One region of the Streptomyces sp. NPDC008137 genome, then DNA from elsewhere that is predicted to be linked to it. Evidence: riboswitches for the same ligand, from Rfam matches in the RefSeq annotation. Region 1 holds a riboswitch; the other holds the start of a gene.
The links. Region 1 has a riboswitch for glycine ahead of gcvP (aminomethyl-transferring glycine dehydrogenase). Riboswitches for the same ligand answer to the same signal wherever they lie in the genome.

Region 1 (14,223 bases):
GCACGGTCCCGGTGTGAAGCTCGTGGTGAACGACGCCAAGGACACCGGTGCGGGCGGCGACGGCGACCCGCGCGAGGCCTCCGGGTTCTCCGACATCGGCCGGGTGCGTGACCGGGACATGCAGCGCGTGGTCAACGGGCTGTGGGAGTCGGGCGCCGAGGCTGTCTCCATCAACGGGCAGCGGCTGACGGCGCTGTCCGCGATCAGGGCCGCGGGGGACGCGATACTGGTCGACAACAAGCCGCTGGTGCCGCCGTACACGGTGCTCGCGGTGGGGGACGGGCAGCGGCTGAGCACGAGGTTCCAGGACAGCGCGGACGGGTTGTACCTGAACGCGCTCCAGGAGAGCTACGGCATCAGGACGGCCATCTCTGCGGAGGACGACCTCCGGCTGCCTGCCGCACCGAGTGTGATCGTACGTACAGCACAGCCGAGCACTGAGAAGAGCGAGAAAGGCACATCGTGATCGCCGTACTGGGCCTCGTCGTGGGAGTCGTGGCCGGCCTGTTGGTCCGGCCTGAGGTTCCGGCGGTGGTCGAGCCTTATCTGCCGATCGCCGTCGTGGCGGCGCTCGACGCCGTCTTCGGTGGTCTGCGCGCCATGCTCGACGGCATCTTCGACGACAAGGTCTTCGTGGTGTCGTTCCTGTCGAACGTCGTCGTGGCCGCCTTGATCGTGTTCCTGGGTGACAAGTTGGGCGTGGGTGCTCAGCTGTCCACCGGTGTGGTGGTCGTCCTCGGTATCCGGATCTTCTCCAACGCCGCGGCGATCCGCCGGCACGTGTTCCGGGCGTGAGGCCGATGAGCGACCACGACGAGAAGCGCGCCGAGAAGAGCGGCGACACGCGCGCGGAGCAGCGCGACGGGAACGGCGAGTCCGGGAACCGGCTCCGTAAGGAGCTTCCTCAGGAGGTGGCCGGGGCGGAGCCTGCCCCCCAGGACACCGCGGAGCCTGAGCCGGTCCCTGAGCCGGCGCCCGCTCCGGAGCCGGAGCCGGAGGTGGCGCCCGAGCCGCGGCTGACCGGTCGGCAGCGGCTGGTGCAGGGGCTGTGGCCGCCGAGGGTCAGCCGGGCCCAACTCATCGTCGCGCTGCTGCTGTTCGGCCTGGGCTTCGGGCTGGCCGTGCAGGTGGCCTCGAACAGTGACAGTGACAGCGCCCTGCGCGGGGCGCGTCAGGAAGATCTTGTCCGCATCCTCGATGAACTGGATGACCGTACCCAGCGTCTTGAGGACGAGAAGCAGGGTCTCGAGAAGCAGCGCGACGAGCTGGAGAACAGCTCGGACCAGGCCGAGGAGGCCCGGAAGCAGACGGTCGAGAAGGAGCGGCAACTCGGCATCCTGGCGGGCACGGTGGCCGCGCAGGGGCCCGGCATCACCATGACCATCGAGGACACGAAGGGGACGGTCGAGTCGGACATGCTGCTCGACGCGGTCCAGGAACTGCGTGCGGCGGGTGCCGAGGCGATCCAGGTGAACGGCGTACGGGTCGTCGCCGGTACGTATCTCACGGATTCCGGCAAGGGTGTGAGCGTCGACGGGAACAAGATCAACACTCCCTATCGTTTCAAGGTCATCGGCAAGTCGCAGGACCTTGAGCCGGCGCTCAACATCCCCGGAGGTGTGGTGCAGACTCTCGAGAAGGAACAGGCCATCGTCACCGTGGAGCGGTCGACCAAGATCGTTGTGGACGCCTTGCGAGCAGCGAAGCGGCCTGACTACGCTCGGTCGTCCTCCCAGTGAACCGGCGGTGCATGGGCGGCGTCCGGCGAGGGCATGAGGTTGCGGGGGGTCGGCGCACCGAATGGGTGGTGCGTGGTGGAAACTGTCTGGTGCAGACGGACGTTGTCAGGATGTCCGGGTCGGCCAGAGTGTTCAGTCAGGGTTCGTCCTGCCCCACGGGCGGGTCTGTTTCGGTCAAGGGGAATCGCCCGTGAAGTTGTTTGCGAAGTTGTTCGGCAAGAGCCCGCGAGAGGGCAGCGACAATGCGACCGCCCGTCATCGCGCACAGCCTGACGCGGAGGGCCAGCGACCGCTGTTCCGGGACCAGGTCGGCGGTCCGGGCGGCGACGTTTCCGGAGGTCAGGGCGCGCCGTCGGTTGACCCTGCGCAGCCCGGCGGCATAGGTTTCGGGCAACCCTCAAGTGCGGGTGGAGGGTTTTCCGACCCGTATGCGTCCAATGCTCCGGGTGGGCAGCCGCGGCAGGAGGATCCCATGTCGGCCCTGGTGTGTACGAGGTGCGGCAACCGCAACGCGGAGAACAGCCGCTTCTGCTCCAACTGTGGCGCGCCGCTGCGACCGGGCGCGACGCCCGAGCGTCCGTCCGAGACGACCTCCACGATCTCCATCTCCGGACTCGAGGCCTACGACGCCGAGGCCACCGGTCAGACGCCCACGCCGACGCTGTCTCCCGAGGCGCAGGCGGCCGTGGACGCGCTGCCGCTGGGTTCCGCGCTCCTGGTCGTGCGCCGTGGGCCGAACTCGGGCAGCCGCTTCCTGCTGGACGGCGATCTGACCACGGCCGGCCGTCATCCGCAGAGCGACATCTTCCTGGACGACGTGACGGTCTCCCGGCGGCACGTGGAGTTCCGTCGCGCTCAGGACGGCTCGTTCACGGTGGCCGACGTGGGCAGCCTGAACGGCACGTATGTGAACCGCGAGCGGATCGACCAGGTCGCCGTGAGCAACGGTGACGAGGTGCAGATCGGCAAGTACCGGCTGGTCTTCTACGCCAGCCAGCGGGGCTACTGACCCGGGACTGTTTCCGGGACACCCCAGCGAAGGTCCGTCCGTCAGGGAAGGTCCATGCTTCATACACCGAGCGGCGGTGCCGGGCACGGCGCCGCCGCCACGGACAGTGGGCTGATGAGCATCGGCACAGTGCTGAACGCGCTGCGCGACGAGTTCCCCGAAGTCACCATCTCCAAGATCCGCTTCCTGGAGTCGGAGGGGCTCATCGAGCCACAGCGGACCCCCTCGGGGTATCGCAAGTTCAGCGCCCGTGACGTCGAGCGCCTGGGGCACGTCCTGAGGATGCAGCGGGACCACTATCTGCCCCTGAAGGTGATTCGCGAGCACCTGGAGGCCATGGAGCGCGGTGAGGCCGTTCCGCTGCCGACCGTGGGCCGTCAGCGTGACGGCGATACCGCGCCCGAGGCCTACGAGGGGCCGCCCACGGCTGCCAGAGTCGGGCGTGCGGAGCTGCTCGCGGCCGCCGGGGTGGACGAGGAGGAGCTCACGGAGTGGGAGTCGTACGGGCTGGTCACTCCACTGGAGGACGGGGCGTACGAGGCGGAGGCGGTCACGGTGGCGGCGCTCGTCGCCGAGCTGGGGCGGTTCGGGATCGAGCCGCGGCATCTGCGGGTGATGAAGGCCGCCGCCGACCGCGAGGCCGGGCTCGTGGACCAGGTGGTGGCCCCGCTGAAGCGACACCGGAACCCGCAGACCAGGGCTCATGCGGAGGACCGCACCAAGGAGCTGGCGGGGCTCACGGTGAAGCTGCACGCCGCGCTGGTGCAGACGGCGCTCGGGGTGCGGTTGCCGTGAGGCGGCCGGACGTGTGGGGGCCGGATCAGGCGCCTGATCCCGGCCCGACTACCCAAACGTCCCGAGCACGGCCTAGGGTTGCTGTGTGAACGAGCTCGATGTCGTAGGTGTCCGGGTCGAAATGCCCTCCAACCAACCGATCGTGCTGCTGCGTGAAGTGGGAGGCGACCGTTACCTTCCCATCTGGATCGGGCCGGGTGAGGCGACGGCGATCGCCTTCGCCCAGCAGGGCATGGCTCCCGCGCGGCCGCTGACCCACGACCTGTTCAAGGACGTGCTGGAGGCCGTCGGCCAGGAGCTCACGGAAGTGCGTATCACGGACCTGCGTGAGGGCGTCTTCTACGCGGAGCTGGTCTTCGCCAGCGGCGTCGAGGTGAGCGCCCGCCCGTCCGACGCCATAGCGCTGGCCCTGCGCACCGGGACGCCGATCTACGGGAGTGACACGGTGCTCGACGACGCCGGTATCGCGATCCCGGACGAGCAGGAGGACGAGGTGGAGAAGTTCCGCGAGTTCCTCGACCAGATCTCCCCGGAGGACTTCGGGAGCAGCAGCCAGTGAGCCCCCGGGGGGCCGGTGAATGCCGGCCTGACGGGGAGCGGAAGCGGTCGTGAGACACCTGGGCGGCCCGGCGGACTATGAGTCAGCGGCAGGGCCGCCGCCGTATACGGGACGGGTGAATTGCCCGCATGTGCCCGTGGCGAGTGAGAGCGTCACACGGCCCGCGCCGAAGGCATTCGGCTAGCCTTTCCCCGCGGTGGGGCACGGGAAACCACTCTTAGGGTGATTATCACTCGGCGTGGCGAGTGTGGCGATCGTTGACGCACCCCGGGTGACTGCCTACCGTCGAGAAGGCAGGTCAAGGACGGAGGTCGGCGTGAGAAGCAGCGGCGACGGTACGGCTGGGGGCGGCCCCGAGCGCAGTCTCAGGGCGAGCGGTCCGTACGCTCCCCCCGGCTCTCGGCTCCTCTCGGGCGGAGGCTGTCCCCAGCCCGATGGTGCGGCCGATCTCGCTCCGCAGCGACCGTCGGCGGTGCCGAGCAGCGGAGGGACGACGTCCATGGCGTCCGAGCAGATCGGCTATCGCGGCCCCACGGCCTGCGCGGCCGCCGGTATCACCTACCGGCAGCTGGACTACTGGGCCCGCACCGGTCTCGTCGAGCCGAGTGTGCGCCCCGCCCACGGGTCCGGGACTCAGCGGCTGTACAGCTTCCGGGACGTCGTCGTCCTGAAGATCGTCAAGCGGTTCCTCGACACCGGCGTGTCGCTGCAGAACATCCGCACGGCGGTCCAGCACCTCCGGGAGCGCGGTTTCCGCGACCTGGAGCGGATGACGCTGATGAGCGACGGTGCGACGGTCTATGAGTGCACCTCGCCGGATGAGGTCCATGCCTTGCTCCAAGGGGGCCAGGGCGTCTTCGGGATCGCCGTGGGTGTGGTGTGGCGGGACGTCGAGAGCGCGCTGTCCCAGCTGCACGGGGAGCGGATCGACACCGGTGAGACCCTCGTCGGGCCCAACCCGGCGGACGAGCTTGCGCGGCGGCGGAACCGGGCCGTCTGACCTTTCGGGACGGTTCGGCACGGCGTTGTCAGTGGCGTAGGGCAGCATCGGACTTGTGAGAACCGCGCCCACGATCCTGCATCTCGACATGGATGCCTTCTTCGCCTCGGTGGAGCAGGCGTCCAAGCCGAGCCTGCGCGGGAAGGCCGTGGTCGTGGGCGGGCTGGGGCCGCGGGGTGTGGTCGCGACCGCCTCGTACGAGGCCAGGGTCTTCGGGGTGCACTCGGCGTTGCCCATGGCGCAGGCCCGGCGGCTCGCGCCCAACGCCGCGTATCTCGCGCCGCGGTTCGGGTTCTACCGGGCGATCAGCGAGCGGGTGATGGAGCTGCTGCGGGCGCTGTCTCCGCTGGTGGAGCCGCTGAGCCTGGACGAGGCGTTCGTGGACCTGGAGGCCGGTGGGGCGGCCTGGGACGAGCGGTCGGCGCGGCTGGCCGGGGTGAAGCTGCGTGCGGACATCCGAGCCGTCACAGGGCTCACGGGCTCGGTGGGGCTGGCCGCGTCCAAGATGCTCGCGAAGATCGCCTCGGAGCAGGCCAAGCCCGACGGGCTGGTGATGATCGAGCCGGGGACGGAGCGGGCCATGCTGGGGCCGATGTCGGTGCGGACCCTGCCGGGAGTCGGACCGGCCACCGGCGACCACCTTCGGCGGGCCGGGATCACCACGGTCGAGGAGATTGCCGAGGCCGGTGAGGACGAACTGGTCCGGCTGCTGGGGAAGGCGCACGGGCACGGGCTCTACGCCATGGCTCTTGCCCGGGACGACCGGCCCGTGGTGGCGGAGCGGGAAGCGAAGTCTGTGTCGGTCGAGGACACCTACGACGTGGACATCCACGACCGGCTTCGGGTCGGGCTGGAGGTGCAGCGGCTCGCCGACCGCTGTGTGCGGCGGCTGCGCGGGGCCGGGCTGTCCGGGCGGACCATCGTGCTGAAGGTGCGGCGGTACGACTTCTCGACACGCACCCGGTCCGAGACGCTGCGCGGGCCGACGGACGATCCCGGGGTGATCCGTGAGGCGGCGGCCAGACTGCTGGACTCGGTCGACACGACGGGCGGGGTGCGGCTGCTCGGCGTGGGGGTGAGCGGGCTCGCCGACTACACGCAGGAGGACCTGTTCGCGCAGGCGGCCGGGGAGCGGGCGGTCGCGGAGGGCCCGGTCGAGGAACACGCGGCTGCGCCAGTGGAGGTGCAGCCCGCGCCGGCCGAGCGGCGTTGGCCCGCCGGGCACGATGTGCGGCACGCCGGATTCGGGCACGGGTGGGTGCAGGGCAGTGGCCTGGGGCGGGTCACCGTACGGTTCGAGACGCCCGACTCGGAGCCCGGGCGGGTGCGGACCTTCCGGGTCGACGATCCGGAGCTGGAGCCGGCGGATCCGCTGCCTTTGGTGTTACGAGAGTCTGAGGGGGGCGATGGGCCGGATGGTGACTCCGGGGGTGTGGGGCTGCGCTCCGCAGCTCCTTAGAAGGTTTGCCGGGGCTTCAGGCCGTCTCGTCCGTGCCCGCCAGCTTGCCGAACTGGTGGTCCTGAAGCGGGGGAGGGGCGGCGACGTCTAGGCCGTAGTGGTGGTAGAGCTGGAGTTCCTGCTCCGGGGAGAGGTGGCGGCCCACGCCGAAGTCGGGGGCGTCCTTGATCAGGGCGCGGTCGAAGGGCACGTGGAGGGCGCCGTCGATCAGCTCGCTGGGTTCGAGGGGGACGAACGCGTCCCGGCTGAACAGGCCGGTCCGTATGGCCGCCCACTCCGGGACGCCGGTGGCGTCGTCGAGGTAGACCTCGTCGATCGTGCCGATCCTGGTCCCGTTGCGGTCGAACGCCTTGCGGCCGATCAGGTTGCGCGGATCGATATCGGTTCGCACGGGCCCTCCACATGGTCGCAACTCATCCGTAACCACTACAAAACGGCACAATCGAGGAGGCGGCCACTCGAAGGTTCGTGCGTTGACCGCGCTGGTAGGCTGACAACGGCTGCTGACCCCGTGCGGGAGAGTCCTCCAGACACCATCGGAGGCGCCGAAGGAGCAAATCCTCCCCGGAATCTCTCAGGCCCACGTACCGCACGGACGAGGTCACTCTGGAAAGCAGGGCGGATGTCACGGCTTCCGCCCTCACCGACGGTGAAAGCCGGAGGCCTTCGGGCGATCCGGTGAAGCTCTCAGGTTGACATGACAGAGGGGGAGGCCGTCCGGGTACCCGTGTCGTGGTGCCCCTCGAAGGTCGTGTCAGACCAGGAGGCCTCCGCATATGACCGCCCATCGCATTCCGCTCTCCGAACTCGAAGAGGCAGTCCCCTTCGAGCAGCGCCACATCGGCCCCGACCACGAGGCGTGCGCCAAGATGCTCGCGCACGTCGGCTACGGCTCGCTGGACGAGCTCACGGTCGCCGCCGTCCCGGCCGTGATCAAGAGCGCCGAGGCGCTGGACCTGCCGGGCGCACGCAGCGAGGCCGAGGTGATCGCCGAGCTGCGCTCCCTCGCCGACCGGAACCAGGTCCTCGGCTCCATGATCGGGCTCGGCTACTACGGCACGTTCACGCCGCCGGTCGTCATGCGCAACGTCATGGAGAACCCGTCCTGGTACACGGCCTACACGCCGTACCAGCCGGAGATCTCGCAGGGCCGGCTCGAGGCGCTGCTCAACTTCCAGACCATGGTCGCCGACCTGACCGGACTGCCGACCTCCGGCGCCTCCCTGCTCGACGAGGGCACCGCGGCGGCCGAGGCCATGGCGCTGTCGCGGCGGCTGGGCAAGAACAAGAAGGGCCTGTTCCTGGTCGACGCGGACGCGCTGCCGCAGACCATCGCCGTGATCGAGACCCGGGCCGAGCCGACCGGAGTCGAGGTCGTCGTCGCCGACCTGAGTGACGGCATCCCCGCCGAGGTCGCCGAGCGCGAGATCAACGGCGTGCTGATCCAGTACCCGGGCGCCTCCGGAGCCGTACGGGACATCAAGCCGGTCATCGACCAGGCGCACGGACTCGGGGCACTGGTCACCGTCGCCGCCGATCTGCTCGCGCTCACCCTGCTGAAGTCGCCCGGTGAGCTCGGCGCGGACATCGCGGTCGGGACGACGCAGCGGTTCGGCGTGCCGATGGGCTTCGGCGGACCGCACGCCGGTTACATGGCCGTCGGGGAGAAGATGGCGCGCAGCCTGCCCGGGCGGCTCGTCGGCGTGTCCGTGGACGCCGACGGGAACAAGGCCTACCGGCTGGCGCTGCAGACGCGTGAGCAGCACATCCGTCGTGAGAAGGCCACCAGTAACATCTGTACGGCTCAGGTGCTGCTCGCCGTGATGGCCGGTATGTACGCCGTCTACCACGGGCCGGAGGGCCTGAAGAGCATCGCGCGGCGCACCCACCGGTATGCCACGGTCCTCGCCGCCGGGCTCGTGAACGGTGGTGTCGAGGTCGTGCACGGGGCCTACTTCGACACCCTGACCGCGCGCGTCGAGGGCCGGGCCGCCGAGGTCGTGGCCGCCGCGGAGCGGAACGGGGTCAACCTCCGTCTCGTCGACGCCGACCACGTCTCGATCTCCTGCGACGAGACCACGACGCGGGCCCAGCTGCGTGCCGTCTGGGCCGCGTTCGGGGTCGAGGGCGTCGTCGAGGCGCTGGACGCCGCCACGGAGGACGGGCTTCCGGGTGCCCTGCTGAGGTCCGACGAGTACATGACCCACCCGGTCTTCCACCAGTACCGCTCCGAGACCGCCATGCTGCGCTACCTGCGCCGGCTGGCCGACCGTGACTATGCGCTCGACCGCGGCATGATCCCGCTGGGCTCCTGCACCATGAAGCTCAACGCGACCACGGAGATGGAGCCGGTCACCTGGCCCGAGTTCGGGCAGCTGCACCCCTTCGCGCCCGCGGCGCAGGCGGAGGGCTACCTCACGCTCATCCACGAGCTGGAGGAACGCCTCGCCGAGGTCACCGGGTACGACAAGGTGTCCCTCCAGCCGAACGCCGGGTCGCAGGGTGAGCTCGCCGGTCTGCTCGCTGTCCGTGGGTACCACCGGGCCAACGGGGACGAGCAGCGGACCGTGTGCCTGATCCCCTCGTCCGCGCACGGCACCAACGCCGCGAGCGCGGTGATGGCGGGTATGAAGGTCGTCGTCGTCAGGACCGCCGAGGACGGCGAGATCGACGTCGAGGACCTGCGGGCGAAGATCGAGCAGCACCGTGACGAGCTGGCCGTGCTGATGATCACCTACCCGTCCACGCACGGCGTGTTCGAGGAGCACGTCTCCGAGATCTGCGCGCAGGTGCACGAGGCGGGCGGGCAGGTCTACGTCGACGGGGCCAACCTCAACGCGCTCGTGGGGCTCGCCAAGCCGGGGCACTTCGGCGGGGACGTGTCGCATCTGAACCTGCACAAGACCTTCTGCATCCCGCACGGCGGTGGCGGGCCCGGCGTAGGTCCGGTGGCGGTGCGCGAGCACCTCGCGCCGTATCTGCCGAACCATCCGCTGCAGCCCGAGGCGGGCCCGGAGACCGGGGTCGGCCCCATCTCCGCGGCGCCGTGGGGCTCGGCCGGCATCCTGCCGATCTCGTGGGCGTACGTCCGGCTGATGGGCGGCGAGGGGCTGAAGCGGGCCACGCAGGTGGCGGTGCTCAGCGCCAACTACATCGCCAAGCGGCTTGAGCCGCACTACCCGGTGCTCTACACCGGCCCGGGCGGGCTCGTCGCGCACGAGTGCATCATCGACCTGCGGCCGCTGACCAAGGCGACCGGCGTGAGCGTCGACGACGTGGCCAAGCGGCTGATCGACTACGGCTTCCACGCGCCGACGATGTCGTTCCCGGTGGCCGGGACGCTGATGATCGAGCCGACCGAGTCGGAGGACCTGGCCGAGCTGGACCGGTTCTGCGAGGCGATGATCGCCATCCGCGCGGAGATCGAGAAGGTCGGCTCCGGTGAGTGGCCCGCGGACGACAACCCGCTGCGGGGCGCCCCGCACACCGCCGGCGCGCTCGCCGGGGAGTGGGAGCACGCCTACAGCCGTGAGGAGGCCGTCTTCCCGGCCGGAGTCGCGGCCTCCGACAAGTACTGGCCGCCGGTGCGGCGCATCGACCAGGCCTTCGGTGACCGGAACCTGGTCTGCTCCTGCCCGCCGCTGGACGCGTACGAGGACTGATCGACCGGCAGGTCAGAGGGAGGGGCTCCGCCACGCGGGGCCCCTCCGTCGTGCGGGGGCTCTCCGTCGTGCGGGGGCGAGTGACACCTCGGTCGACTTGATCAGGGCGACGACCTGGGTTCCGGGCGACGGGCGGAGGTCCTCTGCGGCGTCCTTGGTGATCGCCGCCGCCAGTTCGCTGCCCTCCACGGTGATCCGGGGTGCAGATCGAGTTCGGACGCGGAGACCGTGGTGAGGTCGGCGCGAATCTGGTCGCCGTGTGTCTGTCCTGGAAGACGACGCCCACCGGACGGGACTCGGGCGGGGGACGGTCCAGCCGCGTGCCGTCCAGTGCCGGACGGCCCGACGTGAGCGGCGCGAGGTCCGCGAGCGCGCGCAGGGCGGTGGTCTTGCCCGCGCCGTTTGGGGGCGAGCAGTGCGATGACGTCGCCAGGGAGGGGCGGCGGTGACCGGACTGACGGGTGTGATGTGCGTTCGTAGGGGGATCAGACGTGGTCGATGTGGACGTTCGTCGATTTCACGCGGGCCGTCGCCTCCATGCCCACCTCCAGGCCCAGTTGTTGCGGGCCGAGGTATAGGGGGCGTCCCTTTCGGCGGTGCCGGACCCGGCGAGTTCGACCGAGAAGGCGGCAGGTCCCGTCCGTCGACGAGCCGTCGACCGGCCTCGTCGCGGTGGGTGGTGACGCGGCCCGCGTCCGCCCAGCGCCGGGCGGTGCCCGGGCTCACGCCGAGCAGTCGTGCTGCCGGGCCGATCGTGTAGGACTGCATGCCGGTCACGAAAGGGGGCGGGAGAGTTCTCGCGAACCGGGGGATCGCCCGAGGTCGTGGGCGGGTGCCCCGTCGTGGGCGAAGAGCTCGTCCGGATCGAGCAGCAGGGGGCCTCGACCCGGCGCGCTACGCCTGGGTGGTGCCTCGGCGCCTGGAGATCCGCTCGTCGTTCGGTGAGGTGACGCTCGACTTCACCGAAGCGGTGATCACCCAGGACACCCTGCACGTCGACCTGGAGACGGGCGGCGGTGCCCTGAAGCCGGTGACCCGGCCGGGAGCTGGAGCCGACGCGCCTGTCGGCCGGTCAGCCGACGTGCACCCGCGGCCGCCGCCTCCGGTCGCGTTCCGCCTCGCGGAGGATCTCGCGGGTCACCGGGGCGACCTCGCCCTGGCCGAACAGGAAGAACCGCAGGAGGTTGGTGAAGGGTCCGCCCTCGGTCCACTCGAAGTAGATGTGCGGCGTGCAGCCGGTCAGGTCGCGGGCGTGCAGCAGCAGGGCGGCCAGCGCGTTGGGGACGGAGGAGGACTCCAGGGTCAGCACGCGGTAGCGGCCGTGCAGCACCTCGCCGCGTACGGTCAGGCCGGCCTCGAACTCCGACGGGTCCGTGACCGTCACCTCGACGAAGACGAAATCCTCCTGCCCGGGCACGTCGTTGTCCTGCCGGATCTGTTCGATCTTGTCCCGGTACTCCGCGATGTCGCGCCGGTCGGGCTCGTTGGCGATGAACCGCATCCTGCGGCTGGCCATGTCACGGACGAAACGTTCCGCCATGCTGTCCAGCGACACGCTGGTCACGCGCAGCTCGAACGCCCGGGCCAGCCGCGACAGCAGGGAGACCAGGATGATCCCGGCGATGAAGCAGGCACCGATCTTCACGCCGTCCGGGCGCTCGATGACGTTGAGCACGGTCGTGTAGAGGAACACCGCTGAGATGACCGCGAAGCCGATGGTCCAGTTCCGCTGCCGGGCCTTGCGGGCGGCGATGGTCACCGCGATCGCGGCGGAGCTGATGAGGACCAGTACACCGGTGGCGTAGGCGCCGCCCTGCGCGTCGACATCGGCGTCGAAGATCCAGGTGACCAGGAAGGCGATCAGGGTGAAGACGATGACCATCGGGCGCACGGCGCGGGCCCAGTGCGGGGCCATCCCGTAGCGGGGGAGGTAGCGCGGCATCAGGTTGAGCAGGCCGGCCATCGCGGAGGCCCCGGCGAACCACAGGATGGCGATCGTCGAGACGTCGTAGACGGTGCCGAAGGCGTTGCCCAGGTAATCGTGGGCCAGATAGGCCAGTGCGCGTCCGTTGGCCTGACCGCCCGGCTCGAACTCCTTCTCGGGGATGAGGAGTGTGGTGATGAAGCTGGTGGTGATCAGGAAGACGCTCATGATGAGAGCGGCCGTGGTGAGCAGCTTCTTCGTGTCCCGGATGCGACCCTTCGGGTGCTCTTCCGTGTCGCCTTCGTCGCCCTTGACGTGCGGCATCACGGCGACGCCGGTCTCGAACCCGGACAGGCCGAGGGCCAGCTTCGGGAAGACGAGCAGGGCGACGCCGATCATGACGAATATGTTGCTGTGCTGGGTGGTGAGGGCGCTGGACCAGTCGGTGACCACGTGCCCGGCGGTGGCCACGTGGTAGAGGCCGACGACCACCACGACCGCGTTCAGCGCGAGGTAGGCGCCCACCAGGGCGACCGCGACCCCGATGGCCTCCAGGAAGCCCTTGAGGAACACCGCGCCGAGCAGCGCGACCAGGATCAGGGTGATGAGCAACTGCTTGTCGTGCAGGGCGCTGTTCAGGTGCGGGTTCTCCACCAGGTGGGTGGAGGCGTCGGCGGCCGACAGGGTGATGGTGATCAGGAAGTCGGTGGCGGCGAAGCCCAGCAGGGTCAGCACGAACAGCTTGCCCTGCCAGAAGGAGAGCAGCCGCTCCAGCATCGCGATCGAGCCCTCGCCGTGGGGGCTCTCCTCGGCCACCCGGCGGTAGACCGGCAGGGCCCCCGCCAGCGTGACGATCACCAGCACGATCGTCGCGACCGGGGAGAGCAGTCCGGCGGCGAGGGCCGCGATGCCCGGCTGGTAGCCGAGGGTGGAGAAGTAGTCGACGCCGGTCAGACACATGACCCGCCACCAGGGCTGGCCCTTGTGCGGGGGCTCCGGTTCGGCGTGGGGTCCGGTGTGGCCGCCGCCCTTGCCCATGTCGGACAGGCCCTCCAGCATCCAGGCACGCAGGCGACTGGGTGGGGTGGGCTCCGTACGGCTCGCCGGCAGATGCTCAGTGGTGGCCATGCAGGGTGCTCCCGAGAGGCGGCGCAGGGTATTTCCGGCCATCACTGGACGGCCCGCTCAGCGTAAGCGGAGCGTGACGTCGTGGCCCGTGGATGAGCGGGCTGAGCGCGTCAAGCTTCCGTTAAGACTCGGCTTCGGACGCCTCCAGCCGGGGTGCCAGGGGTGTGAAACGTGAGCTGAGGGCGGGTGGGACGGCTGTCGAGCGGTCCATCCGTGCGACGGCGGGTGTCCGAGGCGGGCCCGCAGCTGAACACCCTGTGTGATCGCCGGTCGGATGAACTCCGTAAGGTTCGTTAGGTAGCTCGAATGTTTCGTCCCCGCCTCATGCGCTCGTCTTGCGGAGTGATTCACCGTGCACGAGGGGTTGTCACCCTTTGGGGGCTGTCTCTAGGGTGCGGCAACGACGCATCTTTCTGAAGTTCATCCGAAACTTTCGAGGAGCATGATGGGCGACCCGGCACTGTCCCGCCGCGGCTTCCTGGCGGCCTCCGCCGCGGCCGGTCTGGGGATGACGGCACTGACCGCATGCGGCGGAGACTCGGACGGAGGGTCGTCCGGGACGACCACGATCGAATGGTGGAACATCTCCACCACCGAGCCGACCAAGAGCGTCTGGGCCGCGCTCGCCCGCAAGTTCGAGGCGCAGAACCCCAAGGTCAAGATAAAGATCGTTCAGCTGGAGAACGACGCCTACAAGTCGAAGATGACGGCCCTGACCTCCTCAGGGAAGCTGCCCGACGTCTTCCACACCTGGGGCGGCGGAGTCCTGAAGCAGCAGGTCGACGCCGGACTCGTCGAGGACCTCACGGACAGCACCAAGCCGTGGGGCGACGCCCTGCTCCCGGTCGCCAGGGAGCCGTACCTGCTCGACGAGCGGGTCTACGGCATCCCGTTCGACATCGGCATGATCGGCTTCTGGTACAACAGGGCGCTCTTCGAGAAGGCCGG
Region 2 (14,223 bases), on a different contig from region 1:
CGCGCGCCGACCAAGGCGACCGGACTTCCACGGAGGCGAAATGGACAGGGAATCGTATGACTACATCGTCGTCGGGGCCGGCTCGGCCGGCTGTGCGCTGGCGGCCCGGCTGTCCGAGGATCCGGATGTCACGGTCGCGCTGATCGAAGCGGGACCGCCGGCCCGGGGCCGACTCTTCGAGATACCCGCACTGTTCTCCCAGCAGCTGAAGACAGCCTTCGACTGGGACTTCGAGACCGAGCCCGAGCCGCAGCTCGCGGGGCGCCGCGCCTACCTGCCCCGCGGCCGCGCGATCGGCGGCACCAGCTCGATGAACACCATGCTGTACGTGCGCGGGCACCGCTACGACTACGACACGTGGGAGCGGCTCGGCAACCCGGGCTGGGGGTACGACGACGTCCTGCCGTTCTTCAGGAAGTCGGAGGACAACGAGCGCGGCGCCGACGACTTCCACGGCGTCGGCGGTCCCCTCACCGTCAGCGACCCCCGCTCTGTCCACCCCTTGCTGACGGCATGGGTCGAGGCGGCTCAGGACGCGGGCCACAAGTACAACTCGGACTTCAACGGAGCTGAGCAGGAGGGCGTGGGCTACCACCAGGTCACGCAGCGGAACGGCCTGCGGTGCAGCAGCGCGATCGCGTTCCTGGAGCCGGCCGCGGGCCGTCCGAACCTCACCGTGCTTCCCTCGACGACCGCCCTGCGCCTGAGCTTCGACGGCTCGCGGGCCGCCGGCCTGGAGGTCGACCACCTCGGCACCGTCCGGACGATCCACGTCGACCGTGAGATCGTGCTGTCCCTCGGGGCCTACAACTCGCCCCACCTGCTCCTCCAGTCAGGCGTCGGCCCGGCCGACGAACTGACCGCGGGAGGGATCACCCCCTTGCACGACCTGCCGGACGTCGGCAGGAACATGCAGGACCACACCGGGTGTTTCATCAGCTTCTTCAGCGACACCCAGCCGCTCCTGGGACCGGACACCTCCGCGGAGGAGCGGCTCCTGCGCGAGCAGGGCACAGGCCCGATGGCCTGGAACGAGACCGGCGGCTTCTTCAGCTCCAGCGACGACCTCCCCGCCCCGGACATCCAGGTGCACGCCGCGCTGGGCATCGTCCGTGACGAAGGCCTGGCCGCGCCGCTCGAGCCGGGAATGTCGTTCGGCCCCTACGTCGCACGGCCCGCGAGCCGCGGTTCGGTGCGGCTGCGGCACTCCCACCCGTACGCCAAGCCGCGCATCTTCCACAACTACCTCGCCGATCCCGACGACCGCCGGCGGCTGCGCGAGGGCGTCCGTCTGTGTATGCGCATCGCCCGTGAGAAGCGGCTGACGTCCCTGCTGCAGGCGGACCTGCGCGCGGCCGCCGACGCCGGGCTCGCCCCGCTGTCGGACAGCGACCAGGACATCGACGACTTCATCCGCACGCAGTCGTTCTCCTTCTACCACCCGTCGGGCACCTGCATGATGGGCAAGGTCGTCGACCACGAACTCCGTGTGCGCGGGCTGGAGAACGTGCGCGTGGCGGACACGTCGATCATGCCGACCCTCGTCACCGGGAACACGAACGCTCCCGCCATCATGATCGGAGAAAGGGCCGCCTCGTTGGTACGGGCGTCGGCGGGATGAACCCGCCCCTCAGCACTCGATGATGTTCACCGCCAGCCCGCCCCGGGCCGTCTCCTTGTACTTGACGGACATGTCCGCCCCGGTGTCCTTCATCGTCTTGATGACCTTGTCCAGGGACACCTTGTGGGAGCCGTCGCCGCGCATGGCCATCCGGGCGGCGGTGACGGCCTTGACCGCCGCCATGCCGTTGCGTTCGATGCACGGGATCTGGACCAGCCCGCCGACCGGGTCGCAGGTGAGGCCGAGGTTGTGTTCCATGCCGATCTCGGCGGCGTTCTCGACCTGCTCCGGTGAGCCGCCGAGGACCTCGGCCAGGGCGCCCGCGGCCATCGAGCACGCGGAGCCGACCTCGCCCTGGCAGCCGACCTCGGCGCCTGAGATGGAGGCGTTCTCCTTGAACAGCATGCCGATCGCGCCCGCGGCGAGCAGGAAGCGGACCACGCCCTCCTCGTCGGCGCCCGGCACGAAGTTGACGTAGTAGTGCAGGACCGCCGGGATGATGCCGGCCGCGCCGTTGGTGGGGGCGGTGACGACGCGGCCGCCGGCCGCGTTCTCCTCGTTGACCGCCATCGCGTAGAGGGTGATCCACTCCATGGACAGAGCCAGCGGGTCGCCCTCGGAGCGGAGCTTGCGCGCGGTGTTCGCGGCACGGCGGCGCACCTTGAGGCCGCCCGGCAGGATGCCCTCGCGGGACATGCCGCGCGCCACGCACGACTCCATCACCCGCCAGATCTCCAGCAGGCCGTCCCGGATCTCCTCCTCGGTGCGCCAGGCGCGCTCGTTCTCCAGCATCAGCGCCGAGATGGACAGACCCGTCTCCTCCGCCAGACGCAGCAGTTCGTCGCCCGTACGGAAGGGGTACTTCAGGGCGGTGTCGTCGAGTTTGATGCGGTCCGCGCCGACGGCCTCCTCGTCGACGACGAAGCCGCCGCCGACCGAGTAGTAGGTCTTCGTCAGCAGCTCCGCGCCCGAGGCGTCGTACGCCCACAGGGTCATGCCGTTCGCGTGGTACGGGAGGGCCTTGCGGCGGTGCAGGACCATGTCGTCGTCGAAGGAGAACGCGATCTCGTGCTCGCCCAGCAGATTCAGCCGGCCGTCGGTCTTGATCGCCTCCACCCGGTCGTCGGCCTTCTCCACGTCGACCGTGCGCGGGGAGTCGCCCTCCAGGCCGAGCAGGACCGCCTTGGGCGTGCCGTGGCCGTGGCCGGTGGCGCCGAGTGAGCCGTACAGCTCGGCACGGACCGAGGCGACCGACTCCAGCAGCGCCTCGTTGCGCAGCCGCCGGGCGAACAGGCCGGCCGCGCGCATCGGGCCGACCGTGTGGGAGCTGGACGGGCCGATGCCGATCGAGAACAGGTCGAAGACCGAGATGGCCACGGGAACTCCTGACTACGGGGGTGGTGCGGTGGAACCGGGCGCCGCGACCGCTTGTGGCGGGCACGGCGCCCTGAAAGGTTTCTTCGCTGCTTATGAGGTGCTGCTTGTGAGGTGCTGCTTGTGCAGGTGTCGCTGTGCGGGCGCTACTTGTTCAGGCCCGGGTACAGCGGGTGCCGGTCGGCCAGGGCCTTCACCCGGGCCTTGAGCGCGTCCGCGTCGTAGGACGGCTTGAGCGTCTCGGCGATGACGTCCGCGACCTCCGCGAAGTCCTCGGCCTCGAAGCCCCGCGTCGCCAGGGCCGGCGTACCGATCCGCAGACCGGACGTCACCATCGGCGGGCGCGGGTCGTTCGGGATCGCGTTGCGGTTGACCGTGATGCCCACCTCGTGGAGGCGGTCCTCGGCCTGCTGTCCGTCCAGCTCCGAGTGGCGCAGGTCGACCAGGACCAGGTGCACGTCCGTGCCGCCGGACAGGACGTCCACGCCCACGGCCCGGACGTCGTCCTTCACCAGACGCTCGGCCAGGATGCGGGCACCCTCCAGCGTACGGCGCTGGCGCTCCTTGAAGTCCTCGGAGGCGGCGACCTTGAACGAGACCGCCTTGGCCGCGATCACATGCTCCAGCGGACCGCCCTGCTGACCGGGGAAGACAGCGGAGTTGATCTTCTTGGCGAGTTCGGCCGTGGAGAGGATCACACCGCCGCGCGGGCCGCCCAGCGTCTTGTGGGTGGTCGTGGTCACCACGTGCGCGTGCGGTACGGGGTTCGGGTGCAGCCCCGCCGCCACCAGCCCGGCGAAGTGCGCCATGTCGACCATCAGGTACGCGCCGACCTCGTCCGCGATCCGGCGGAACTCGGCGAAGTCCAGCTGCCGCGGGTAGGCGGACCAGCCCGCGACGATCAGCTTCGGCCGGGACTCCTTCGCCAGCCGCTCCACCTCGGCCATGTCGACCCGGCCGTCGTCGCCGACGTGGTAGGCGACGACGTCGTAGAGCTTGCCGGAGAAGTTGATCTTCATGCCGTGGGTCAGGTGCCCGCCGTGCGCGAGATTCAGACCCATGATGGTGTCGCCAGGCTTGAGCAGCGCGAACATCGCGGCGGCGTTGGCCTGGGCGCCCGAGTGCGGCTGGACGTTGGCGTGCTCGGCGCCGAACAGCTCCTTGACCCGGTCGATGGCGATCTGCTCGACCACGTCGACGTGCTCGCAGCCGCCGTAGTAGCGGCGGCCCGGGTAGCCCTCGGCGTACTTGTTGGTCAGGACCGAGCCCTGCGCCTCCATGACCGCGACCGGGGCGAAGTTCTCCGAGGCGATCATCTCGAGCGTGGACTGCTGCCGGTGCAGCTCGGCGTCGACCGCGGCGGCGACGGCCGGGTCGAACTCGTGCAGGGACGTGTTCAGGACGGACATACGGCTACGACCTCTCAGCCGGCGGAGAAGGCGGTGTACTCGTCGGCGGAGAGCAGGTCGCCCGGCTCGTCCGTGACGCGCACCTTGAACAGCCAGCCGCCCTCGAAGGGGGCCGAGTTCACCAGGGACGGGTCGTTCACGACGTCCTCGTTGACCTCGGTGACCTCACCGGAGACCGGGGAGTAGAGGTCGGAGACGGACTTGGTCGACTCCAGCTCGCCGCAGGTCTCGCCCGCGGACACGGTGTCACCGACCTCCGGGAGCTGGACGAAGACGACGTCGCCGAGCGCGTTCGCCGCGTGCTCCGTGATGCCGATCGTCGAGACGCCGTCCTCGGCGCCCGACAGCCACTCGTGTTCCTTGCTGTAGCGCAGCTCTTTGGGGTTGCTCATGGCCTGGATTCTCCTGTACGCGCGGGAGTGCTGGTGAATGCTGATGAAGGGGACCGCTGGTGAGCGGGGATGAGACGCCCGGGACCGCTGTGGCGGCCCGCGTGCCGGTGTCCGCTTCCGGCGCTTGGCCGGTCTCTACTTCTGGCGCTTGTAGAACGGCAGCGCCACGACCTCGTACGGCTCGTGACTGCCCCGGATGTCCACGGCCACACCGGGTGTACCGGGAGCCGCGTGCGCGGGGTCGACGTACGCCATCGCGATCGGCTTGCCGAGCGTGGGGGAGGGCGCGCCGGAGGTGACCTCGCCGATCACCTCGCCGCCGGTGACGACCGGGTACCCGGCGCGCGGGACCCTACGGCCCTCGGCGACGAGGCCGACCAGGACGCGCGGCGGGTTCTGCTCGGCGCGCGCGGCGGCCTCGGTCAGGGCCTCGCGGCCGACGAAGTCGCCCTCCTTCTCGAACTTCACCACCCGGCCGAGCCCGGCGTCGAAGGGCGTCAGGGAGGTGCTCAGCTCGTGCCCGTACAGCGGCATGCCCGCCTCCAGGCGCAGCGTGTCACGGCAGGACAGCCCGCACGGGACCAGACCGGCGCCCTCGCCCGCCTTGGTGAGGGCCTGCCACAGCTCCACGGCGTGCTCCGGCTTCACGAACAGCTCGAAGCCGTCCTCGCCGGTGTACCCGGTGCGGGCGATGAGGGCCGGGACGCCCGCGACCGTGCCGGGCAGACCCGCGTAGTACTTCAGGCCGTCGAGGTCGGCGTCGGTGAGGGACTTCAGGATCCCCGGGGATTCCGGGCCCTGCACGGCGAGCAGCGCGTAGGCGTCCCGGTCGTCGCGCACCTCGGCGTCGAAGCCGGCGGAACGTTCCACCAGCGCGTCCAGGACCACCTGGGCGTTGGAGGCGTTCGCGACGACCATGTACTCCTGCTCGGCCAGCCGGTACACGATCAGGTCGTCGAGGATGCCGCCGTCGGCCTGGCAGATCATGGTGTAGCGGGCGCGGCCGGGCTTGACCCCGCCGATGTTGCCGACCAGCGCGTGGTCGAGGAGGGCGGCGGCCCCTGGCCCGGTGACGGTGATCTCGCCCATGTGGGAGAGGTCGAACAGCCCGGCTTTCGTGCGTACGGCGTTGTGCTCGTCGCGCTCGGAGCCGTAGCGCAGGGGCATGTCCCAGCCGGCGAAGTCGGTCATCGTCGCGCCGAGCGAACGATGCAGGGCATCGAGCGCGGTGTGGCGGAGTTCTCCTGTACTGCTCACGGTCGGTCGTCTCCCAAGGCATAAGGCATGACGGGCGAGGTCGTTCCTCCCCATCTGTCATCGGAACCTGAGAGGTTCGCCATGACCGCGCGGGTCAACGGCTTGCACCTTGGGTGGGGCCACGCCGCTTCCCCGGACTCCGGGGAAGGCTGCGGCCCGCTTTTCAGATGTGCCTCGCCCGCGCGGTAACGGGGCCTGAGAGATTCAAGGGAGGGACTTGCTCCTTCGGCGCCCCAGCGTCGGACGGTGCTGGGGACTCTCCCGCGCGGATTCAAACGGCCGGTATGCAGTTGGCGGGCACATCATTGCACGCATCGTCGCGGGGTGGCAGGGGGACCACCCTGTAGCAGGGCTGTTGCAGGAAGAGGACTAAAACCAGAGACATCGGGCATTACCTTCTCTTTACACTCGGCGGGCATGGGACTCCGTACCTGGCCCCAGGGGAGGACGATCACGGTGAACAGGACCACCGCGTACGCCACGACGTCGGGCATCGCGCTGCCCGAGCAGCCGGCCGCTCCGGTGCGCGCGGCCTGCGGCCCGCAGCCGGTGCCGGTCGTCCGCGATCTGCGCGAGCGCGCCGGCCGCGGCCCGCACGCGCTGCTGTTCGGGCCCCGCGACATCGTCGTGGTCACGGGCCTGCCCGGCAGCGGCAAGTCCACGCTGATGCGGCGCGCCGTGCCGGGCCGGCGCATCGACTCCCAGGACACCCGCGACCACTGGGACCGCCGTATGCCGCGCGCCCTGCCGTACGCGGTCTACCGCCCGCTGGTCCGCCTCGCCCACTACGCCGGGCTGCGTCGCGCCCTGCGCACCGGCGAGGGTGTCGTCGTGCACGACTGCGGCACCCAGGCCTGGGTCCGCCGCTGGCTCGCCCGCGAGGCCCGCCGCCGGGGCGGCACGCTCCACCTGCTGATGCTCGACGTCACCCCCGAGCAGGCCCTGGCCGGCCAGCGCGACCGCGGCCGGGGCGTCTCGCGCTACGCGTTCCTGCGTCACCGCGCGGCCACCACCCACCTGCTCCGCGAGGTCGAACGCGGCGAACTGCCGTCCGGCTGCGGCTCGGCGATCCTCGCCGACCGCGACGCGGCGAACACCCTCCACCGCATCGGCTTCGCGGGCTGACGGCCCTGGCCGGTGGGCGGGCGTTCACGGGCACGGCGGTCCGCGGCGGGGGAGCCGCGGTTCACGGGCAGGCTGCCGGGGGTGGTTAGCCCTTCTCCTGGGGCGGCATCCGCGGTCGGGCGTCCGGGGAGCCCGGGCCGTCCGTCTGCGGCCCCTGTGTGCGTGGGGCAGGCGCGCGCCGGGAAGCACAAACCCTCACCCTCCGCGTGCGGCCCCGAGCGGCGGGCCCGCGTCAGCGGCGGTCGGTGAGCCCGCGAGCACGGTCGACGGCGCTGCGGTCGGCGAACCGCGTGTATAGGACAGGCATCCGCGCGGTCTCTTGCGCCGGGTAGCCCATCCCGCCCGCCTGTTGTCCTGGGCCGCCTGCGTGCGGCAGGCATCCGTGGTCGATGCGCTGGGCACACGGCCCGGTCCGCCCGCGGGGCCGAGTCGTGTGCACGTGGCAGGTGTCTGCCGTCAATAAACCCCGTGTATGGGGCAGGCGTCCGTGGTCGGCGAGCCCGGAAGGCGCCGTCCCGCCGCTCGCGGCCCCGGCCGTGGTTCACGGGGTGGCGGTCCGCCGTTCCCGAGCCGCTAGCCTTTGAGCCACAGCAGTGGTTTCAGGCAGGCGGTAGGCAGATGGACTTCCCGGCGGACTTCTCCGCGGACTTCCCGGCGCAGACGCAGACCCACCCGCACGGCGGATGGCCCGGCAACGAGCTGGAGGAGGTGCTCTCGGCCTCCCTCGGCGCCGGTCCGTCGGCCGGCGGGCGGATCGTCGAGGTGCTCGGCCGGAGCTTCGTGTGGATCCCGCTGCCCAGCGGCGGCGGCCCGCAGAGCGGCCCCCTCGACCTCCCCGGCATCGAGATCGAGGGCCAGGCGTTCGTGCCGGTGTTCAGCTCCGAGGAGCAGTTCCGCCAGGTCGTCGGCTCGCACATGTCGTACACCATCGCCCCGGCCGTGGAGTTCGCCCGTGGTCTGCCCCCGCACGCGGGGATCGCCGTCAACCCCGGTGGTGTGGTCGGCATCCCGCTCCCGCCGCCCGCCGTCGCCGAACTGTGCCGGGCCGGCCGGACCCCGCTGGACGGCCCCGCGAGCGGCGGCCGGGTCCGCCTCTTCGAGCCCGACTGGCAGGACGACCCGGTGGACTTCCTCGCCGCCGCGTCCGCCGAGTTCGAGGCGATCGGCGTCGTCGTCACCGCCCGCCGCTGCCTCGCCGCGATCGAGACGGCCGACCCGGTGATGTTCGTCGGCGTCGAACTCTCCCAGTGGGAAGGCGACCTGCGCGCCCTCCCGCTGGACGCCCTCACCCGCGCCGTCACCGCCGCCCCGCCCCCCTGGCCGGTCAACCTGGTCCTCCTGGACGTGGCGGAGGACCCGGTGGGCGAGTGGATGCGAGACAGGGTCCGGCCCTTCTACCAGCGGTAGGGCAACCGGCCCGGGGGCGCGGGGAACTGCGCGATCAACCACACACGACCCGCACCCGCCCGACGGCACCAAGCTCCGGGCTCCCGAGCGGGCTTAAGCTAGGGCACGGTCGAGGCGTTGTACGAAGGGGCGGTAAAGGTGAGCGCGAGCGGCACGGCCGCGGCCGGACAGGTCGAGCACATGCTGCGCCAGGTCACGCCCGGGCGTTATGACGCCTATGAGGCCCTCCTGCGCGCGCTCGCGACCCCCCACAGCGGCCAGATCTGGATGCTCCTGTGGCAGGGCCAGGCCGGATCCCCCGACGCCCAGTACGGAAACATGGAGGTCGAGCGCTGCGGCTACGCCCCCTGTGTGACCTCCGCGCAGGAACTCTCGGCCAGCGGCTGGAACCGCAGTTACGAGGTCGTCGACGGCATCGACGTGGCCCGCGCCCTCTACCCCGACCACTACGGCCTCTGGCTCAACCCGCACGCCCCCGGCGGCGGCGTCGGCATCCCCTGGCTCGACCTGCGCCGGATCGCCATGGGCCTGGACCGCCAGCCCGCCGGGCCCCTCCGGCTGTCCGAACCGGCCATCGAGATCCCGCAGTTCTACGCCCTGCTCGCGCAGAACGCCCACCGCACCCCGGCCGTCCGCTCGCTGCGCCGCGCCTGGGTGCAACCCGCGCTCGGGGCGCCGTATCTGGCCATCGGGCTCGACGTCTACGACACCTCGCCGCCGGCCGTGGATTCGGTGCGCGCGATGATGCAGCAGTCCCTCGGCGCCGTACCGGACGGGCTCCCCGTGTCGACCGTCGCGATGTCCGACGAGCACGACCCGGTCGCCATGTGGCTGCGCGCCGGCGCACGCCCGTTCTACGACCGAGAGGCCCACGCCACGGCCCCCGTCCAGGCCCCGGCTTCCGGCTACGGATACCCGCCCGCCCAGGGCAGGTACTGACCCGCCCCAGGTCCCGCGAAGCCGTTCCGTAACGCGACAACCGTTCAACTCTCCGCGCGTAGATAAGGCCAGATAGAGCGGTTCTGTCCTAATATGCCCCTGTCGCAGCGCGTCCGACCCCTGCTACCCGTTGTCCGGATAACGGAACCTCGCAGACAGCATCACGTTTACGCATCCTTTCATCGCCAAGTCTGGCAACAGATCGCCAAAGCGTTGAAGACTCCCCGCAAGACACGGGCCGGGTCGGTCTCGTGTACGAGACAAACAAAACCGCTACAGCGGCAGCCAGGGGCTCGGCGATCGCCGGGTCGAGAGGGGTCAATCGCACCGTGACCGCACCGATCGAGACCACCGGGGCGGAAGCCGGAGCACAGCCCGAGGCCGTGCTCGCCGGGGTCAAGAAGAGCCAGATCGAGGGGCGCTCGCTCACCCAGATCGCCTGGATGCGCTTCAAGCGGGACAAGGTGGCGATGGCGGGAGGCGTCGTCGTCATCCTGCTCGTGCTGATGGCGGTGTTCTCCAAGCCGATCCAGTGGATCTTCAACCTCGATCCCAACAAGTTCAACCAGGACCTCATCGACCCCGCGCTGCTCGCACCCAAGGGCGGCTGGGGAGGCATGAGTTGGGACCACCCGCTCGGCGTGGACCCCCAGTACGGCCGGGACATGCTCGCCCGCATCATCGACGGCTCCTGGGTCTCCCTGCTGGTCGCGGGCGGCGCCACGCTGCTGTCCGTGTGCATCGGCACCGTGCTCGGTGTCGTCGCCGGCTACTACGGCGGCTGGATCGACAGCGTCATCAGCCGGATGATGGACACCTTCCTGGCGTTCCCGCTGCTGCTGTTCGCCATCTCGATCTCGGCATCGGTGCAGGACGGCTTCTTCGGTCTCGACGGCCTGTCCCTGCGCATCTGCGTGCTGATCTTCGTGATCGGCTTCTTCAGCTGGCCGTACATCGGCCGCATCGTGCGGGCGCAGACCATGACCCTGCGCAAGCGGGAGTTCATCGAGGCGGCTACCAGCCTCGGAGCACGCGGCCCGTACGTCCTGTTCCGGGAACTGCTCCCCAACCTCGTCGCGCCGATCCTCGTCTACTCGACGCTGATCATCCCGACGAACATCCTCTTCGAGGCCGCGCTGAGCTTCCTCGGTGTCGGCATCGCTCCGCCGCAGGCCTCCTGGGGCGGCATGCTCAGCAACGCTGTGGATCTCTACACGGCTGATCCGCAGTACATGTTCGTGCCCGGACTGGCGATCTTCATCACCGTCCTGGCCTTCAACCTGCTGGGTGACGGGCTGCGTGACGCCCTCGACCCTCGCAGCAAGTGATCCATCGAATGAGGGGGCTTCCTCAGGTGAAGACGAGAAGGGTGACCGCCGGCGTTGCGTCGGTCCTGGCACTGTCGCTGGGTGCTGCCGCGTGCGGCGGCGGAGGTGACGACAACGACGGGGGAGGCAGCGGCAAGAAGGACGCCGCGCTGAACTCGATCGTCAACGCGTCGGACAAGAAGGGCGGGACGGTCTCGTACGAGCACTCGGACGTGCCCGATTCGCTCGACCCGGGCAACACGTACTACGGCTGGGTCCAGAACTTCTCCCGCCTCTACGGCAGAACGCTCACCACGTTCAAACCGGCGGCGGGCAAGGACGGCCTGGAGGTCGTGCCGGACCTCGCCGAGGGCCTCGGCAAGTCCAGCCCGGACGCCAAGACCTGGACGTACAAGCTGCGTACGGGTGTGAAGTTCCAGGACGGAACCCCGGTGACGTCCAAGGACGTGAAGTACGCCATCGAGCGTTCCAACTTCGCGCCCGAGGCGCTGTCCAACGGGCCGACGTACTTCAAGGCGTACCTTGAGGGCGGCGACAAGTACAAGGGCCCGTACAAGGACAAGTCCGCCGAGGGCATCAAGTCCATCGAGACGCCGGACGACCAGACGATCGTCTTCAAGCTGAAGCAGCCGTTCGCCGACTTCGACTACCTGGCGACGTTCTCGCAGACCGCCCCGGTGCAGAAGTCGAAGGACACCGGCGCGAAGTACGTGCAGGCCATCCAGTCCACCGGCCCGTACCAGTTCCAGTCCTACCAGGAGGGCCGCGGCGCCACCCTCGTGCGCAACAAGCAGTGGGACGCCAAGACGGACCCGATCCGCAAGGCCCTGCCGGACAAGGTCACGATCAAGTTCAAGGTCAACCCGGTGACGGTCGACAACGACCTGCTCTCCGACAAGATCACGGCTGACGCGGCCGGCACGGGTGTGCAGCCGCAGACCCAGCCGAAGGTGCTGCGCGGCAAGTACGCCAACCAGACGGACAGCTCGTACGCCGGTGCGACGCAGTACATCGCGCTGAACGTGAACGTGAAGCCGTTCGACAACGCCGACTGCCGCAAGGCCGTGCAGTGGGGCCTCGACAAGCAGTCGGTGCTCGACGCCATGGGCGGTTCGCCGAAGGGCGACGTGGCGACCACGCTGCTGCCGCCGTCGGTCAACGGCTACACCAAGTTCGACACCTACGCGACCGAGGGTCACAAGGGCGACGTGGCCAAGGCCAAGGCGGCGCTGAAGGCGTGCGGCAAGCCGAACGGCTTCAACACGATCCTGACGGCCCGTTCCGACCGGCCCGCCGAGGTCGCGCAGGCCACGGCCGTCCAGGCGTCGCTGAAGAAGATCGGCATCAACGTCGAGATCAAGCAGTTCCCCTCCGGCAAGTACTTCTCCAACTTCGCCGGTGTCCCGAGCTACGTCCACGACAACAAGCTCGGCATGCTCTCGATGGCGTGGGGCGCCGACTGGCCGACCGGCTACGGCTTCCTCGACCAGATCATCAACGGTGCGGCCATCAAGCCCTCGGGCGGCAACAACCTGATGGAGCTGGACGACCCGAAGATCAACAAGGCCCTGACGGACGCGATCGCCAACACCGACGACGCGGCCCGCACCAAGGCCTGGGGTGACATCGACAAGATGGTGCTCGACAACGCCTCGGTCGTTCCCGTCATCTACCGCAAGAACCTGCTGCTCAGGCCGACGTCCGCGGCCAACGTCACGGTGACGCAGGCCTACCTCGGCATGTACGACTACCTGCTGATGAGCTCCGCGAAGTAAGCCAGCAGGCCGGATCCTTTCGAAAGGCAGGTGAAGGCACCGGGTGGCCGCGGCGGACGATCCCGCCGCGGCCACCCGGGGCCGTACAGCTGTGGCTGCGTACATCCTCCGACGCGTCATGGGCGCGGTGCTGTTGCTGCTGGTGGTCAGCGCAGTCACTTTCGCCATCTTCTTCCTGGTGCCCCGCCTCGGGGGCCAGACGGCCGACCAGTTGGCCACCCAGTACGTCGGCAAGGACGCGAACCCCGAGTCCGTCGCCGCGATCAAGCAGAACCTCGGCCTGGACCAGCCGGTCTACGTCCAGTACTGGGACTTCATCAAGGGCATCGTGATCGGCGCCGACTACAAGTTCGGTCCCGACGCGACGCACTGCAGCGCACCCTGCTTCGGGTACTCGTTCAAGAACCACGTCGAGGTGTGGCCCGAGCTTCAGGAGCGGATCCCCGTCTCCTTCTCGCTGGCCGTCGGCGCCGCGGTGATCTGGGTGGTCTTCGGTGTGACGACGGGTGTGATCTCCGCGCTGCGCAAGGGCAAGCCCATCGACCGCACCGCCATGTTCATCGCCCTCTCCGGCGTCTCCCTCCCGATCTTCTTCACCGGCCAGATCCTGCTGGCGCTCTTCGTCTACGAGATCCCCATCTGGGACAGCGTCGACTACGTCCCGTTCACCGAGAACCCCGCGGATTGGGCCTGGCACCTGATCCTGCCCTGGGTCAGCCTCGCCTTCCTCTTCTCCGCTCTCTACGCCCGGCTCACCCGGGCGGGCATGCTGGAGACGATGGGCGAGGACTACATCAGGACGGCCAGGGCCAAGGGGCTGAAGGAGAGCACGGTCGTGGCGAAGCACGGCCTGCGCTCCGCGCTGACCCCGATCGTCACGATCTTCGGTATGGACTTCGGTCTGCTGGTCGGCAGCGCGGTGCTCACCGAGACGGTCTTCTCGCTGCAGGGCATCGGGGCCTACGCCATCCAGTCCATCCAGCAGAACGACCTGCCCATCATCATGGGTGTGACCATGGTCGCCGCGTTCTTCATCGTCTTCTGCAATCTGATCGTCGACCTGGTGAACGCCGCCATCGACCCCCGGGTGAGGTACTCGTGAGCAAGCTCGACAAAGCCGCGCTCGGCGAACCGGACCCCGTCGCCCCGTCCACCGCGGACGACGTGTTCCTGTCCGTGCGGGATCTGCGCATCCACTTCGACACGGACGACGGTCTGGTCAGGTCGGTGGACGGCGTCAGCTTCGATGTGCGCAAGGGCAAGACCCTGGGCATCGTGGGCGAGTCCGGCTCCGGCAAGTCCGTCACCTCCCTCGGACTGATGGGCCTGCACCGCTCGGCCCGTGCCAAGGTCTCCGGCGAGGTGTGGCTGGACGGCCAGGAGCTGATCGCGGCCGACCCCGACGAGGTGCGGCGGCTGCGCGGCCGGAAAATGGCCATGATCTTCCAGGACCCGCTGTCGGCGATGCACCCCTACTACTCGGTCGGGCAGCAGATCGTCGAGGCGTACCGGGTCCACCACGACGTCAGCAAGAAGGCCGCCAAGCAGCGGGCGATCGAGATGCTCGACCGGGTCGGCATCCCCGAGCCCGCCAAG

Region 2: another riboswitch for glycine. It lies ahead of gcvT (glycine cleavage system aminomethyltransferase GcvT); the one in region 1 lies ahead of gcvP (aminomethyl-transferring glycine dehydrogenase).

The regions. Positions count from the first base shown of each region.
Region 1 is NZ_JBIBHN010000018.1:155,968-170,190, reverse strand. It holds gene ACFZBT_RS26190 (DUF881 domain-containing protein) at 1-466, shown strand, start outside; gene ACFZBT_RS26185 (small basic family protein) at 463-795, shown strand; gene ACFZBT_RS26180 (DUF881 domain-containing protein) at 801-1,739, shown strand; gene ACFZBT_RS26175 (FHA domain-containing protein) at 1,801-2,748, shown strand; gene ACFZBT_RS26170 (MerR family transcriptional regulator) at 2,803-3,543, shown strand; gene ACFZBT_RS26165 (bifunctional nuclease family protein) at 3,629-4,102, shown strand; gene ACFZBT_RS26160 (MerR family transcriptional regulator) at 4,419-5,102, shown strand; partial or broken gene ACFZBT_RS26155 (DNA polymerase IV) at 5,158-6,626, shown strand; gene ACFZBT_RS26150 (PRC-barrel domain-containing protein) at 6,578-6,952, opposite strand; glycine riboswitch at 7,066-7,161, shown strand; gene gcvP (aminomethyl-transferring glycine dehydrogenase) at 7,338-10,223, shown strand; partial or broken gene ACFZBT_RS26140 (TOBE domain-containing protein) at 10,236-10,409, opposite strand; partial or broken gene ACFZBT_RS26135 (ATP-binding cassette domain-containing protein) at 10,489-10,657, opposite strand; partial or broken gene ACFZBT_RS26130 (MerR family DNA-binding transcriptional regulator) at 10,709-10,991, opposite strand; gene ACFZBT_RS26125 (amino acid transporter) at 11,296-13,275, opposite strand; gene ACFZBT_RS26120 (extracellular solute-binding protein) at 13,721-14,223, shown strand, end outside.
Region 2 is NZ_JBIBHN010000007.1:46,886-61,108, forward strand. It holds gene ACFZBT_RS13715 (GMC family oxidoreductase N-terminal domain-containing protein) at 41-1,621, shown strand; gene ACFZBT_RS13720 (L-serine ammonia-lyase) at 1,631-2,998, opposite strand; gene glyA (serine hydroxymethyltransferase) at 3,142-4,404, opposite strand; gene gcvH (glycine cleavage system protein GcvH) at 4,419-4,796, opposite strand; gene gcvT (glycine cleavage system aminomethyltransferase GcvT) at 4,932-6,053, opposite strand; glycine riboswitch at 6,227-6,327, opposite strand; gene ACFZBT_RS13740 (AAA family ATPase) at 6,471-7,178, shown strand; gene ACFZBT_RS13745 (enhanced serine sensitivity protein SseB C-terminal domain-containing protein) at 7,797-8,585, shown strand; gene ACFZBT_RS13750 (enhanced serine sensitivity protein SseB C-terminal domain-containing protein) at 8,724-9,524, shown strand; gene ACFZBT_RS13755 (ABC transporter permease) at 9,854-10,852, shown strand; gene ACFZBT_RS13760 (ABC transporter substrate-binding protein) at 10,861-12,627, shown strand; gene ACFZBT_RS13765 (ABC transporter permease subunit) at 12,719-13,729, shown strand; gene ACFZBT_RS13770 (oligopeptide/dipeptide ABC transporter ATP-binding protein) at 13,726-14,223, shown strand, end outside.